2 regions of the Bariatricus sp. SGI.154 genome follow, and region 1 is predicted to be linked to the other one. Evidence: riboswitches for the same ligand, from Rfam matches in the RefSeq annotation. Region 1 holds a riboswitch; the other holds the start of a gene.
The links. A riboswitch is a leader RNA that binds a small molecule or an ion and turns the genes downstream of it on or off. The one in region 1 is predicted to bind FMN.

Region 1 (8,469 bases):
GCGTAATCATAAGTACGAAGATCTCGTTGGTTCCGCTCTCATCAAAGAGCCATTTCTTCAGATACTTATTCTTCATGACCATAGGCTTCACACTATCTTTTAAGAAGAAACGTCCGGCAAGAAATGCGAACATAGCACCTATGGTCGTTGCAAGAGAGCAGAATACCGTTCCAAGCACCGGACCGAACAAAAGTCCGGCAATGATTGCAAACGTCACACCGGGAAGTGCCAATACTACACATCCAACCGCCGTCAGCACCATATAGATCGCCGCTGCCAGCATCAGATTCTCCTGAACCATCTCCTCTAAGAACCTTAAGTTATCCATATCACTCAGATAAGAAGACCATCCAAATATATAATTCAAAACCAGAATCAATACAATGATTCCGATGAATATCCATAGTTTTTTATTTTTCATCTTTACACATCCATATTGCAATGCTATTTCTAATTACTAGCATCAATGAGGCTGCTCCGATCATCGGCAGCACCAGATAATAAGAGCGAATACTCTCAACATTCACAAACAACGTAAATCCAAGATATACAACTGTGACAATTATCATTACTACAGCCATCACTGCATCTAACTTTCCTAGCTTAGTTCTTTTCTTCATATAACCTACGACAACTAGAATGACTAGTATTAAAACCAAGATTACTGCTACATATTTTAACATATCTACAGGCATTGCCTTCTGAACCTTCATCCGTTGATGATTTACCCAGCGAAGCATTCCCAACTTTCTCTTGGTAAAATACTGAATCACATATGCTCCAACCAGAAATGCCACTGCCAACAAATCCAACACTCCGAATAAAACCTTCTTCATCTTACCTCCATAGCCAGTAAACGCCACTACCCTAAGGCAGCAGCGTTTATTTAAGCCTCTATTCTTCGATTCTAGTCTTCTGCAGCCATACCGGTCGGAAGTTCTCCTACAGTTGTATGCTCGCAATCATCGCTTGCAGGATCACCAACCTGTACCGGATAATCATCATGCATCAGCCACTCATACCATCCGCCATCGTAAACAGAGATATCATCATATCCATTCTCATAGAGTACAAGGAATGGAACAGTTGCTCTCCAGCCTGTACCACAGTAGAAGGAAAGATGGTTATCTAATGTAAAGTCACAGTCAGCCCATACTTCTTTAAGACCTGCCAGATCCTTAACAGTTCCATCTTCATTTGTAAAGTCTGCTACGTCAAATGCTGTCTGTGCACCTTTCCCCCATACAGCACCTTCTGGCTCACCAGCTTTGTCCATATAGTTATATCCGCTGGTCTCACCTAACCACTCAGCCTCGCTACGGATGCTGACAAGTTTAAAGTTATCATCATTCGCAAGTCTGTCTTTTGCATCTTCAATAGATACCCAATACTCTGGATGCGCTGGTACAGTTGTTCCAAAGTCCTCTGCTGCTTCACGCTCATTAGCCTCTGTCTCAAGGTCGTATCCAGCCTCGTTCCATGCATCAATACCTCCATTGAGAATCTTAACATCCTCAACACCTGCCCAGATATATGCGTAAGCCACACGACCTACACCAGCAGGGTCCTGACCATACAGGATAACCTTAGTATCTTTAGTAATTCCGTGAGAAAGCAGATTCGCTTCTACCTCTTCTGCAGCAAGCAGATTATATGCTCCTTCTTCAGAACCGGTAGCATCCTCTACTTCCGTATCACCTACGTGAATCGCTCCCGGAAGATGTCCTTCATTATAATCCGGGCTGGAATCTACATCATCATAAGAAACTTCGCAGATAACGTAATTCTCGTATCCTTCCTGATTACCATCAATTACACTTTTTACCCACTCTGGTGATACATAGACAGTTCTCTGGTCTACAGCCTCAGCCTCTACCGGCTCTTCTTCTGCTGCATCTTCTTTGGTAGTCTCTTCCTTGGTGTCCGCCTCTTTTTCATCAGATGAAGAACCACATCCTACTGCCAGAGACATTACCATTACTGTACATAACAGCATGCTTAATACTTTCTTCTTCATGGTTTTCTCCCTTGCTTAAAATATAGTTTATTTGCTGCTGTTCCCATTGCCGCAAACCGACATTTATAGACAATTCCTATAAATCATCCATTGATGCTTACGAACAAGAATTCTGCAACACGGATAGTATAGCAATTATCCCTTACAATTTCAATAAGTTAGTCATATGCAATATTTTACATTTTAATAGTTTTTTTCTATAAACAATTTCATTGTTCGACATTTTCTATAGTTCTTATCAGTGCTATGATTTTCTCCACCGAATCTGCTATATAATCCGCTTCATCCAACTCTCCGCATTGCCCGAATCCGTAGTCACATCCAATAAACAAACCTCCGCATGCCCTGGCACATTCCAGGTCTCCCTTTCTGTCTCCAATCACAATATAAGGTCCTGGAAATTCCTCCTGTATATGCTTGACAATCTCCGTCTTAGGCGCGAATCCATAAGATTCACAATCATAGAATCTGGCAAACCACCGCTGCATATCGAACTCTTTCCAGTTTGTCTCACGATACGCCACTTTACAATTACTCAAGATAATCATCTTATGACCGTTTTCTTTCAGTGCATCCAGCATCTTCTCTGCACCAGAATACCAGACAGCCTGACCATCAGCAATCCTCCTTGTCATGCCTGATCCTACCATAGCACTTGCCTGATCTTTTATCTCCTGCGGCAGTTCCGGCAGAAATGCATTCCACATCTCTTTACTGTTCATCCCAAGCCAGCCGGCAATCGTCTCTGAAGCAATCTCCTGCCTCTTTGTATAGCCTTCCCTGACCAGCCAGTCATACGCCTGACGAAAAGCCGGCTCATAGATCCGCAAGGTATCATGTATGGTTCCGTCATAATCGAATATTAATATATGCCGCATCTTACATCTGTCCCATCAGATTCACCATCTCAATCGCAGACAGCGCACAGTCATACCCCTTATTGCCAGCCTTACTTCCTGCTCGCGCGATCGCCTGCTCAATATTCTCCGTCGTCACCACGCCAAACAGTACCGGAACACCTGTTGCCAGCCCAACCTGCGCAACACCTTTGGACACCTCATTACATACATAATCATAATGAGATGTATCACCACGGATCACCGCTCCAACGCAGATGACCGCATCGTATTTCCCTGACTGAGCCATCTTAGAAGCCACAACCGGAATTTCGAACGCCCCCGGCACCCACGCCGCAGTAATATGATCCTCTTCCACTCCATGTCTCACCAGTCCGTCAACCGCACCGCCTAACAACTTATTCACAATGATCTCATTAAACCGGGATGCCACAATCCCAACCTTCATCCCCTCCGGTGCAACAACCTTTCCTTCCAATACATGAATTTCTCTCATCTTTCTTATCCTCCTGTTATAATTCTATTTTATGAAAGATGTGTCCCATCTTTTCTTGCTTTGTTCTCATATATACTACATCGTATTTCTGCGGCGCAATCTCAATCGGCACACGCTCCTTAATCTCCAGCCCGAAATCACTCAGTCCATACACCTTCTCCGGATTATTGGTCAGAAGTCTTAATGACTTTACCCCAAGATCTCTAAGAATCTGCGCTCCAACCCAATACTCCCGAAGATCCGGCGCGAATCCCAGCCTGATATTCGCCTCCACAGTATCCATTCCCTGTTCCTGGAGTTCATATGCCTTCAACTTGTTAATCAGCCCGATTCCTCTGCCTTCCTGCCGCATATACAGGACAATCCCTCTTCCCTCTTCCTCAATCTGGCGCATCGCCTCCTGTAACTGCTTGCCACAGTCACATCTCATGGACCCAAATGTATCTCCGGTTAAGCACTCCGAATGCACCCGGCAAAGCACATCTTCTCCGTCTCCAATCTCTCCTTTAACCAGTGCCACATGGTGCTCTCCCGTGATATCATTCACATATCCGTAAATCTGGAAATGTCCGTATTGCGTCGGCATATCGGCACATGCCTCCTGCACCACATGCTTTTCATGAATCCTACAGTAATCCTGAAGATCTTTGATCGTAATGAACTTTAAGTTATACTTCTTCGCCAGTTTCCACAGATTCGGTGTCCGCATCATGGTGCCGTCATCCTCCATAATCTCACAGCACACTCCACACTCTTTTAGTCCGGCCAGACGCATAAGATCTGTCGTTGCTTCCGTATGGCCATTTCGAACCAGAACACCGCCCCTTCTTGATATTAACGGAAATACATGTCCCGGTCTTCTTAGATCCTGCGGCCGTGTCGCCTCATCCACACATTTCATCATCGTATAGGAACGCTCTGCCGCTGAGATTCCTGTCGTTGTATCCACATGATCAATGGATACCGTAAATGCCGTACAGTGGTTATCCGTATTCTCAGATACCATCGGCGGCAGTCCAAGCCTTACCGCAACCTCCGCACTCATTGGCGTGCAGATTAGCCCTTTTGCATGGCTTGCCATGAAGTTGATATTCTCCTGCGTTGCAAACTCAGCCGCACAGATCATATCTCCCTCATTCTCACGGTCCGGATCATCCGTCACCAAGATGATCTTTCCCGCTCTTAGATCTTCCAGTGCTTCTTCCACAGTGTTATACTGTTCTGTCATCTCATTTTTCCTCCTTATATTCCATATTCTCTTAAGAAATCCATCGTAATCCCGGACGAAGCCTCTTCTTCCTCCGAAGCGGCAAATCCCAATAATCGCTCTACATATTTCCCCACAACATCATTCTCCAGATTCACCAGATTGCCTGGTGCCTTTTTCAATAGTGTGGTTTCTTCTCCGGTATGCGGGATTACCGACACTTGAAACCAGGTCTTTCCAACACTTGCCACCGTCAGGCTGATTCCATCGATACAGATAGAGCCCTTCTCCACAATCAGTTTCAGAATGGCTGAGTTGGTTTCAATGGTTACCCACACTGCATTCTCTTCTCTGCGGCAAGACTTAATTACTCCGGTTCCATCAATGTGCCCGGACACAATATGCCCGCCAAACCTTCCATCTGCCGCCATCGCCCGTTCCAGATTCACCAGATCTCCGGGCTTCCCTTGCCCCAGGCTGCTTCTCCGATAGGTTTCCGCCATAATATCTGCGGTAAATCCATCAGGTCTCAAAGACGTTACCGTCAGACACACCCCATTCACGGCAATACTGTCCCCAATCTTCGTCCCTTCTAATACCTTTTTTGCCTGAATGGCAATCTGTCCAGAACTTCCAGCCAATGCAATATGCCGGATTCTTCCCATCTCTTCTACGATTCCTGTAAACATACATTCACCTTCTTCACCTTATATTCCACCAACAGGTCTTCCCCGATCTGTGATACCTTCTCTAACTGAAGGGGTACAGCCTCTGCCGGGAGATCTATGCCCTCTCCGGATACCGGAGACTTTGCCAACTGTCCTCCGAACACCTTAGGCGCAATGAATGCCTTGATCTCCTGTACAATCCCTGCACGCAAAGCACTGTCATTCAACGTACCTCCGCCTTCCAGAAATACACTGTCGATTCCCTGTTCTCCGAGATACCTCATCAACTTCTTAAGATCCACTGTTCCCTTTTCATCAGGCACCACCGCCACCTGAAGCCCCAGATCTTCCAGACGCTTTATTGCCTCTTCATCCTCCACGGCACAGGCTATGATCGTCGGATACTCCCTTGCTGTCTGGCAGATTCGGCTGCCTAACGGAATTCTTAATCTACTGTCACAGATAATACGAACCGGGCTTTTCTTTCCCTCCAGACGAACATTCAGCATCGGGTCATCTGCCAGGACGGTTCCGATCCCTGCCATGATTCCCATACAACAGTGGCGCATCATCTGTACCTCCATCCGGGCATCTTCTCCGGTAATCCATTTAGACGCCCCTGTCTTCGTAGCAATCTTTCCATCTGCTGTCATCGCATACTTCATCACAACATAAGGGGTCTTCGTTGTAATATAGTGAAAGAACACGGGATTCAGACGGTCACATTCTTCTCTCATAAAATCTTCTTCCACCAGGACTCCCGCTTCTCTTAAGATCCTCGCTCCTTTTCCAGCCACCTTGGGATTCGGGTCGCGGGAGCCGATCACGACTCTGGCAATCTTATGCTCCAGAATCGCTTCCGTACAAGGCGGCGTCTTACCATAATGGCAGCACGGTTCCAGAGTCACATAGATGGTTGCCCCCTCTGCCGATTCTGTAAGCGCCGCAATCGCATTGCGCTCCGCATGAAGTTCTCCACAGCGCACATGATATCCTTCTCCGATGATCCGCCCTTCTTTTACAATAACAGCACCTACCATCGGATTAGGATTCGTCCATCCTCTTCCCTTCTTAGCCAACTCAATTGCCCTTAACATATAGTCGCGGTCTGTCATGTACATTCCTTCTTTCTTGTTCATTTTCTCTGATAGCATACCTACAGGACCTGCCACTGGCGGCTCCTTCCGGATGCTTTGGCACACACTAAAAAAGCCCGGCAGATAAATCTGCAGGGCTTTCTCCGGTCATAGTTCCAATATCAATGATCCTTTGTAATAAAAAGAATGTACTTTGCACATCTTAATACACTAGTCATCTTCTTCCATCCAGACTATACTGTCGGCCCCGGAATCTCACCGAATCAACCAAATCATTGGCTCGCGGGCTTTACCGCCGGTGGGGAATCACACCCCGCCCTGAAGATCGTTTCTATTCATGTAACATATTATAATCCCGTCATATGACATTGTAAAGACCTAAATCGCTTTTTCTCTCCATTTACCTCTCTTATAGCAGACGCAAGTTATGATGGCTCCCAGAACCCATGATATCAGAAGAGAGATATAGATACTTTCTCTGCGTCCTCCCGGGAATTCCGCACTTCTCGTCAGATGTACCAGTCCATACGCAATCGGCACACGCAAGACTATTGTCATGACAATCGATATCCACATCGGCGTCACCGTATCTCCTGCACCCCGCATAACACCTGACAAACTCTGAATAATCGCCATTGCAATATATCCAACCGCCAATATCCGCATCATATTCATACTAAGCGTTACCAAATCAGCCGTGTTCGTAAAGATACCCATCAAGAACTTGCCAAATATCAGAATCAATCCTGTGATCGTTGCCGAAAAGCCAATCGCCATTGCCGTTCCTTGCCTTGCTCCCTGAACCACACGGTCGTACGCTCTTGCACCGACATTCTGCCCGGCATAAGTTGTCATAGCCGTACCAAAAGAAAAGTTTGGAAGCATAGCGAAGCCATCCACACGCATGACAATTACATTGGCCGCGATAAACTTTTCTCCAAAACTATTGGTCAGGGACTGTACGATCAACATTGCCATAGACATGATCGCCTGCGTGACTCCTGAAGGGACGCCAAGGCGTATGATATTCAGCCCATGCTGGCGCGTCACCTTAAAATACGGCAGCCGAAAATCAAATAATTCCTTCATCCGCATTAATTTGAGCAGACACAACACAGATGATATCGCCTGAGCAATGACCGTTGCCAGCGCAACTCCACTGACCCCCATATCAAACTTCACCACGAACAGAAGATCCAGAATGATATTCAGCACACTTGCCACAATCAGATACAGCAAAGCGGAGATGGAATCCCCAAGTCCTCTTAAAATTCCGCTTAAGATATTGTAGAACGCCAATCCGGCAACTCCCAGAAACAGAATCCTCAGATAAGAAGTACACCAGTCCAAGATACTCTCGGGTGTCTTCAGGAGAATCAAAAGCGGCTTTGCCGCTACCGTCGCCATAATCATTACTAATATAGAGGCAATCCCTGTCAGGACGATACTATTTGCAATCGCTATGGACAGATCTTCCCGCTTTCTTGCTCCAAAGTACTGGGATACCATAATGCTGGCTCCCACACTGATTCCGATAAAAAGTACAATCAGCAGATTCAGGATCGGTCCGGCGCTTCCCACTGCTGCCAGAGCATTATCCCCAACGTAATTCCCCACAACCACGCTGTCTACCGTATTATAGAGCTGCTGGGCAATATTTCCGATCAGCATGGGAACCGTAAAGATCAGAATATCCTCCCAGGGCTTCCCCATAGTCATATCCACAGGGGCAAACATTTTCTTTAGTGCATTCATGTTCTTCCTCCTCGTTTACATACCTCCGATTCTGTTATATCATATATTATAATTTTTTGATATAGTATTTAAAAAATCCTTGTCATATAGTTTTAAAAACTATATAATAATTACATTGAGGTGATAATATGACGATAGACACAAAAGACATGCTAAATAGCATCTTATCCAGTATCTCGCGAATCGACTACGTGAGACCCGGGAATATTCCGAATATAGATCTGTACATGGATCAGGTAACAACATTCATGGAAGAACAGTTAAGTTCCACCAAACGCCATGACGATGATAAGATTCTGACCAAGACCATGATTAATAATTATGCCAAGAATAACCTGCTGCCGCCGCCGGTCAAAAAGAAGTATTCCAAAG
Region 2 (8,469 bases), on a different contig from region 1:
ATTCTGGGTGTGCTGCTTATGCTGATCATGAGCCATGCAACCCGGTATTTCCAGCAGGCATTTCCGAAATACGATGATCTGAATGCATCTGTGCAGGAGAATGTCTCTGCTATTCGTGTTGTAAAAGCATACGTAAGAGAAGAACAGGAGACGGGCAAATTCAAAAAGGCAAGCGAGAATATCTATAAGATTTTTGTCAAAGCGGAGTGCAATCTGGTGTATAATGCGCCACTGATGCAGTTTACCGTCTATACCTGTATCCTGTTAATCAGTTGGATTGGTGCTAAGATGATTGTGGCATCAACATTGACAACAGGAGAATTGATGAGTCTTCTTACATATTGTATGAATATTCTGATGAGCCTGATGATGATGTCCATGGTATTTGTTATGGTGTCTATGAGTATGGCAAGTATCAGACGTATTTCGGAAGTATTGAATGAGGTCAGCGACCTTAAGAATCCCGAAGAACCGGTTCTTATGGTTGCAGATGGAAGTATTGAGTTCAGACATGTAGATTTTGCTTATAAAAAAGAGAGTGAGAGCCCGGTACTTAAGGATATTAATTTACAGATCCATTCCGGTGAAACCATCGGGATTATCGGAGGAACCGGAAGTGCTAAGACCAGTCTTGTGAATCTGGTAAGCCGTCTCTATGATGTGACAGCGGGTGAGATCCTGGTAGGTGGAAGGAATGTCAAAGAGTATGATATGGAGGTATTGAGGAATCAAGTGTCGGTCGTGCTGCAGAATAACGTGCTGTTTTCAGGATCTATCCTGGATAATCTGCGCTGGGGTAATGGCGAGGCAACGGAAGAAGAGTGTATGACAGCCTGCCGTCAGGCATGCGCTGATGAGTTCATCCGCAGATTCCCGAATGGCTATCAGACCCATATTGAGCAGGGAGGCAGCAATGTATCAGGCGGTCAGAGACAGAGGCTTTGTATCGCAAGGGCATTGCTTAAGAAGCCGAAGATCTTGATACTGGATGACAGCACCAGTGCGGTGGATACGGCGACGGATGCAAAGATCCGCAAGGCATTCCGGGAAGAGATTCCAGATACGACTAAGCTGATTATTGCGCAGAGAATCTCCAGTGTACAGGACGCAGACAGAATTCTTGTCATGGACGAAGGATGTATTGATGGATTCGGAACCCATGAGGAACTGCTTGCGACGAATGAGATCTACCGTGAGGTCTATGAATCACAGACCAAGGGTGGCGGCGATTTTGATGAGAAGGCAGGTGAGTAGATATGGCAGGTCCAATGAATCGAGGTCCAAGAGGAATGAAGTCCCAGGTGAAGAATCCGGGGAAATTATTTGTAAGAATTATGAATTATGTGTTCCGGTATTACAGAGTCCATTGCATAGCAGTCGTGATACTGATCTTCCTTGGGGTGATTGCGAATGTGCAGGGTACTATGTTTATGAAGAATCTGATCGATGATTATATTACGCCGTTTCTTTTGACAGATACTCCGGATTTTACGCCGCTGGCGCATGCGATTGCGAGGGTAGCAGCATTCTATGCGGTGGGAATCCTCTCTACTTATGCATATAACCGGATTATGGTGAATGTTACCCAGGGAACGCTTAGAGAATTGCGTAATGATCTGTTCACGCATATGGAGCGGCTTCCAATCAAATATTTTGATACTCATGCACATGGCGATATTATGTCGATCTATACGAATGATATTGATACACTGCGCCAGATGATCAGCCAGAGTATTCCGCAGGTGATTAACAGTGCGGTTACAATTGTCAGCGTATTTGTCAGCATGGTGATCCTGAACATTCCACTGACGGTTGTTACACTGATTATGGTTGCGGTTATGATAATGGCTTCTAAAACGGCAGCAGGACGAAGTGGAAAATACTTCCTTGAGCAGCAGGTGAATCTGGGAGCGGTGAATGGTTATATCGAAGAGATGATGAACGGGCAGAAAGTTGTAAAGGTATTCTGCCATGAAGAAGAGAATAAGAAAGCGTTCAAAGAACTGAATGACAGACTGTATGTAAGTGCAGATCGTGCCAATACATTTGCCAATTTTCTTGGTCCGATCAATGCGCAACTTGGCAATATCAGTTATGTGGTGTGTGCAATTGTAGGAGGGGTGCTGGCGCTTGGCGACGTGGGCGGCTTCACGCTTGGCGGACTGGCAAGTTTCCTGACATTCAATAAGAGCTTCAGTATGCCGATCAATCAGGTCAGCCAGCAGCTCAATGCGATCGTAATGGCGATGGCAGGGGCGGAGCGTATCTTCCGTCTGCTGGATGAAGAGGTAGAGGCGGATAATGGCTATGTAACTCTGGTCCATGCAGCAGAAGAGAATGGCGAACTTAAGGAAAGCAAGAAAAGAACCGGAAGATGGGCATGGAAACACGTGCATCAGGCAGATGGCAGCGTTGATTACGTCGAGGTGAAAGGCGATGTCGTATTCGATGGAGTAGACTTTGGATACAATGATGACAAGATCGTCCTTCATGATGTGAAGTTATATGCAACTCCGGGACAGAAAATAGCTTTTGTCGGTTCTACCGGAGCAGGCAAGACGACGATTACCAACTTGATTAATCGTTTCTACGATATTCAGGATGGAAAGATCCGTTATGATGGTATTAACATAAATAAGATTAAGAAGGCAGACTTACGCCATTCTTTAGGAATCGTACTTCAGGATACACACCTCTTTACCGGAACAGTAAAAGAGAATATCCGGTTTGGCAAACTGGATGCTACAGACGAAGAAGTCATAGCAGCGGCAAAACTCGCCAATGCAGACGGGTTCATCCGCAGACTCCCGAACGGCTATGATACCGTGCTGACCGGTGATGGCGCCAACTTAAGCCAGGGACAGAGACAGCTTCTCGCCATTGCCCGCGCTGCAATCGCTGATCCGCCGGTACTGATTCTGGATGAGGCAACCAGCTCCATTGATACCAGAACAGAGAGAATCGTCCAGGATGGTATGGATAAGCTGATGAAGGGAAGAACAACCTTCGTGATTGCACATAGATTGTCCACTGTACGGAACTCAGACTGTATCATGGTTCTGGAACAGGGAAGGATCATTGAGAGAGGAACCCATGATCAGTTGATAGACGAACAGGGACGGTATTATCAGTTGTATACCGGGAATTCAATTAGTGCGTAGTCAAAAAGGGACAGGGCAAATCGAAAAAGGGACACGGCTATTTTAATTGGGGACGGGGGAAATTGAAAAAACCCCCGTCCCCAATTAATATATCTTGCATAATTCCCATGAACGCGTTATAATTTCATAAAACTGATAAGAAATTCTTCGGGGTCGGGTGTAATTCCCAACCGGCGGTGTAGTCCGCGACCTGGTATGGCATTGGATGTATAGAAGGTGCCATATCAGCTGATCTGGTGAGATTCCAGAACCGACAGTAAAGTCTGGATGAGAGAAGAGTTGTGTGATGAATGAATATGTACCCCGATGCGAAAGTGTCGGGGTTTTTGCCGTATCAGGAAACTTCGTTCTTTTTTACATGATTCAGAGAAGATTTTCTTTCTTTAGCAGTTTGAATATACTTATAATGAAAAGGAGAAAGAAAGATGGAGACAAATGTAGTAACAAACACAAAGAACAAGACTAATGTGAAGAAAATCGCTCAGATTGGAATGCTCGGTGCCATAGCGGTAGTATTGATGCTGTTCGAGATTCCGTTGCCATTCGCACCGGTGTTTTATGAGATTGATTTCAGTGAGGTTCCTGTTATGATAGGATGTTTTACTATGGGACCGCTGGCGGGAGCGATGATAGAATTCATTAAGATCCTGTTGAATTTTGCCGTGAACGGAACCAGCACTGCCGGGGTAGGAGAGGTGGCAAATTTCCTGATCGGGTGTGCACTGGTAGTTCCGGCAGCACTGATCTATCAGAAAAAACGTACTAAGTCAGGTGCAATCGTAGGAATGGTTACGGGAACACTTTTCATGACTTTTGTAGGATGCTTCCTGAATGCATTTATTCTGCTGCCGGTCTTTGCCAAGGCGTTTGGTATGCCGATTGATGCACTGGTAGAGATGGGAACGGCAGTGAATCGTCACATTACCAGTTTGTCGACGTTTGTAATATTTGCGGTGGCACCGTTTAATCTGCTGAAGGGATTCCTGGTGTCTTTGATTGTGCTTTTGATCTATAAAAAGATCAGTCCTGTGCTTAAAATGGGAATGTAACTTATGCGAATGTAACTTTTACAGCTGTAATGCTAATTTTATGTTTTTTTGCAAAACTTGTTTTATACGGATTAAAAGACCATGGTATCTTATGCTCTTAGGGCAGCCAAGGTCTTTTTTTGTTGCAAGAACTAAGAAGGAATCCGTGGTGATGATAAATAGAGAACTCGATTGCTGATACCTGCTCTCCATTTTCCGTATCATATGGTATAATACATTATCGGGCGAAGCCCGACAGTCGAAGGCATGTAATGTGGGATGCTTGAATGAGTATAGAATATAATTCGGTTTAGTAATGGTATTTCAGAGGTGTAAGAATGATAACCGCAGCAATTTGTGATGATGAAAAAGTGTTTGCAGATAAGTTAGTATTGCTTTTAGAAGAATATACTTTGCAGCATGGTATCGATATAAAGATAAAAAAATATTATGATGTTGACAGTTTGCTGGAGGAAGTAAACGACAATTATCAGATTATTTTTTTGGATGTAAAGCTTGGTGCAATGAATGGGATTGAGGTTGCCAGAGAACTGAGAAAACGAAGAATTGATTCTGTTATCATTTATATTTCTGCATACATAGAAATGGCTCCAATGGGGTATGAAGTAAATGCTTTTCGCTATATATTAAAAAATGATTTGGAACGGGTTTTAAATTATACATTGGATGATGCGTTCAAAGAAGTCTCTCAAAAAAACAGATGCTATGAGATTAAGACGCAAGGAAAGAGTGAATTTATTGAACTTGAAAAAATTATGTATTTTACCAGTTTTAAAAGATATGTGGAAATATACACAGAAGATAAAGTATATAAGCAATATCGAAAGATTTCTGATTTGGAACTAGAATTAGAAACAAGAGGCTTCATCAGGACGCATAAAAGTTATCTGGTTAATATGCAATATATTGAGTTTTTTAAAAACAGAGAGATTTGCTTGAAAAACGGAACGGCTTTACCGTGCAGTAAAACAGATTATCAAAAATTAAAGCAGAAGTATATACTTTGGAAAGGAAAGAACTAATGGCGGAATTGTTTTCATGTTTGATGATATTTATAGAAATACTCTCTTTTTTGATTGTGGCAGATGCATGTTTTATAAAAAGATTCGAGTGCAGGTGGATCTATATAGGTGTGATCATCGTTCTTGGCATTGGAATTATGTGCATACAAGAATGGATGGCATTCGAGAATGTCTATGTGAAAACGGGCATGGCTTTGCTTATCTTTGGAGTAGCCGCCAGGATTCTATATAAGGGGAGTTCCTTTCGGGAACTGCTTGTAGTGTGCATGTATTATATTTATCTATATGCGCTTGACTATGGAGTGATGATTTGTATGATGTTCATTACAAATGAAAGCATCCAGAGTCTGATGATGAATAGAAGTGTGTGGACGTTGGGATTCATTATGTCTAAAAGTTTATTAATCATTACCTGTATTATTTTGGCAAAAAGATTAAGAAGCAGGCAGCGAGATTATAGTTTTCCTATCAAATATTGGCTGCAGATGATAATTATTCCGGTGGGAATGATTTTGAATTTATGTTTGGTTATTTTTTATGCCATTAACGAGAATCGCTTGAATATTTGGATTATAGTTGACGTGATTGTTCTTGTTGCAGGAAATATTTTATTCTTATTTTTAGAACAGCGGCTTGAAAAGGAAAGAGAAATGGAGGCTGTAAATAAGGAATTAGAGCGACAGATTAAAAGTGGGAAAGAGCAGGCGGATTTTTTGTTGAATAATTATCAGGAACAGAGAAGGCTGACGCATGATTTCCATAATCATCTTTTTACTTTGGAGGGGCTATTTGCCAATAAAAATTACGAGGCTCTTGGAGAATATTTACAGAAACTTTTGCAGAGTGACATGCAGTTGGAGCAGATTTTACATACGAATCATCCGATTATAGATGCGATTTTGAACAGGGCGTATCTGGAAGCAAGAAATAGAAATATTGCAATGGAATTTGAATTGAGCGATCTGCAGGGCATTCCTTTGGCGAACGAAGAATTGGTTATTGTATTGTCCAATTTACTAGATAATGCAATAGAAGCAAGCAGTAAACTGGCTGAGGGAAAGAGGATTATTGTAAGGTTGCAGTATGATTGCCATGAATTTGTTATTTCTATACGGAATACAGTTTGCAGTGAAGAAGCAGGACGGAGTAATATTGTTGAAACAACCAAGAAAGAGAAATGGTTTCATGGATATGGCCTTCAGAATGTAAGGAGGATATTAGAGAAGAATGGCAGTGAATATGCGTTAGAATTAAGTGAAGGGTGGTTTCAATTTACCGCAGTGATCAGGTGACTGTTGGGAACGGAATTTGAATCGTTGGGAACAGAAGGGAAGAAATTAATTAGTGAAAGTGCTATGATGACTATAAAGTTAAGGAAAGCGGTTATGTGGCTGAGTAATATAGTTCATCAGATAGCACTTTTTTTAGTGCGGGAAAAAATATTAAGTGAAAAAGATAGTCAATGGGGAGAATATCTGATTCAAAAACGCGTGTTAAGTCTAGGCGTTTTTGGGGTGCTTTTAATTGTAGGGTGTTCTTTAGCGGGAATTCTGGAAAGTATGTGCTTTATAATCAATTTTTTGTATATAAGACGGAGAGCAGGAGGATATCACGCAAGTTCTCCGCTGAGATGTCTGGAATTATCGGTTACTGTTGAAATCACTTCATTTATTGTTGTTTTTGTACTCGAGAACAAGATAGAAAATATAAGAAGTATATACGGGATACTGTTGGCGTGTAGTATATTAGTGATTATATTTATTTATCCCAGAAAATATGATGAATACGGCTTCAATGACAGTGAGTGGAGAGTAAATAAAAGTATTACAAGAAGAATTATAGTTATTGAAAGTATTATATATTTTTTGGCTGATCGAACAATGCAAAAATCAGAATTATTCCAAAGGTGTCGTGGATATTATGTTGCCAGCATAGTGGTAGTAGCAACATTTATTATAGTATCAAAGTTACTTGAAAAAGGAGAAGGAGAAAATGATTTTAAAAGAGAAAATGATTCATAAGATCGCAAAGTATGTAGAGAAAAAAATCCAGAAAGAAAAGACAGATTGACCTCCAATATGTATAGGACCGTTTTATCAACCAAAACGACCAGGTAATACTGATGTTAAGAAGGAATTATAGTACACAGATGGAAGATGAAATGAAGATACGAGAGGTTGGGAATCATGGGAGAATATTCAATTGGTAAGCCTGTTATGTCATGGGGTGGAGATGACGTACAGACATTAACGTTTATTGTTACTGAAGATTGTAATTTGAGATGTAAATACTGTTACATAACGCATAAATCGAATAATAAAGTATTAGAGTTTGATGTGGCTAGAAAGTTTATAGATTTTGTATTGGAGACTGATTCTATAAGAAGGTGCAATGCAGTGATTCTTGACTTTATTGGTGGAGAGCCGTTGCTTGAGGCCGAATTGATTGATCAGATTTGCGATTATTTTAAAATACAGTCCTATAAAAAAGGGCATCAATGGTATTGGAATTATAGAATCAATATTACGACGAATGGGGTTAATTATTCAAACACAGCCGTACAGAAGTTAATAAATAAAAATAAAGGCAAAATCGGTGTTGGTATCACACTTGATGGAACAAAAGAAAAACACGATATGCAGAGAGTGTTTCCTAATGGTGAGGGGTCGTACGATATAATTATGAAAAGCGTAGATCTTTGGCTTGAGCAGTTTCCAGGGGAGACAAAAGTTACATTTGCAAGTGATGATTTGCCCTTGTTGATAGTATTACATACTTATGGAAAATAGGAATTAAAGATATAGCGGCTAATGTTGTTTATGAAGATGTGTGGAAAGAAGGAGATGATATTGTCTTTGAAGATCAGTTAATTAAACTATCAGATTATATTATCGAAAATGATTTATATAATATATATTCTTGTACATTGTTTGATGATTTTATTGGTATGCCATACGAAAAAGAAGATTTAATACAGACAAGTTGTGGCGCTGGCAAAATGATAGCGTTGAGTCCAACTGGAGATTTATATCCATGCATGAGGTATTATGATTATTCGTTGAACCATAAAAAGGGATACATAATTGGTAATGTAGATGACGGAATAGATATGGATAAAATCAGAGTTTTTGAAACGGTAATGTATCAATATCAGAGTGATAAAGAATGTTTGGAATGTCCGGTTGCACAAGGGTGTGGGTTTTGCCAGGGATTCAATTATGATGAGGCGGATACAGA

Region 2: another riboswitch for FMN. It lies ahead of ACQRBN_RS15280 (ECF transporter S component); the one in region 1 lies ahead of ribD (bifunctional diaminohydroxyphosphoribosylaminopyrimidine deaminase/5-amino-6-(5-phosphoribosylamino)uracil reductase RibD).

The regions. Positions count from the first base shown of each region.
Region 1 covers NZ_JBNPMC010000002.1:131,244-139,712, reverse strand. The annotation lists gene ACQRBN_RS02585 (TVP38/TMEM64 family protein) at 1-421, opposite strand, end outside; gene ACQRBN_RS02580 (hypothetical protein) at 411-836, opposite strand; gene ACQRBN_RS02575 (sulfurtransferase) at 908-2,017, opposite strand; gene ACQRBN_RS02570 (HAD family hydrolase) at 2,227-2,895, opposite strand; gene ribH (6,7-dimethyl-8-ribityllumazine synthase) at 2,897-3,370, opposite strand; gene ACQRBN_RS02560 (bifunctional 3,4-dihydroxy-2-butanone-4-phosphate synthase/GTP cyclohydrolase II) at 3,387-4,598, opposite strand; gene ACQRBN_RS02555 (riboflavin synthase) at 4,613-5,266, opposite strand; gene ribD (bifunctional diaminohydroxyphosphoribosylaminopyrimidine deaminase/5-amino-6-(5-phosphoribosylamino)uracil reductase RibD) at 5,248-6,360, opposite strand; FMN riboswitch at 6,555-6,672, opposite strand; gene ACQRBN_RS02545 (MATE family efflux transporter) at 6,721-8,097, opposite strand; gene ACQRBN_RS02540 (DUF1836 domain-containing protein) at 8,226-8,469, shown strand, end outside.
Region 2 covers NZ_JBNPMC010000044.1:20,206-28,674, reverse strand. The annotation lists gene ACQRBN_RS15290 (ABC transporter ATP-binding protein) at 1-1,254, shown strand, start outside; gene ACQRBN_RS15285 (ABC transporter ATP-binding protein) at 1,257-3,161, shown strand; FMN riboswitch at 3,301-3,444, shown strand; gene ACQRBN_RS15280 (ECF transporter S component) at 3,587-4,210, shown strand; gene ACQRBN_RS15275 (LytR/AlgR family response regulator transcription factor) at 4,528-5,232, shown strand; gene ACQRBN_RS15270 (sensor histidine kinase) at 5,232-6,524, shown strand; gene ACQRBN_RS15265 (accessory gene regulator B family protein) at 6,528-7,253, shown strand; gene ACQRBN_RS15260 (radical SAM protein) at 7,419-8,021, shown strand; gene ACQRBN_RS15255 (CXXX repeat peptide maturase) at 8,060-8,469, shown strand, end outside.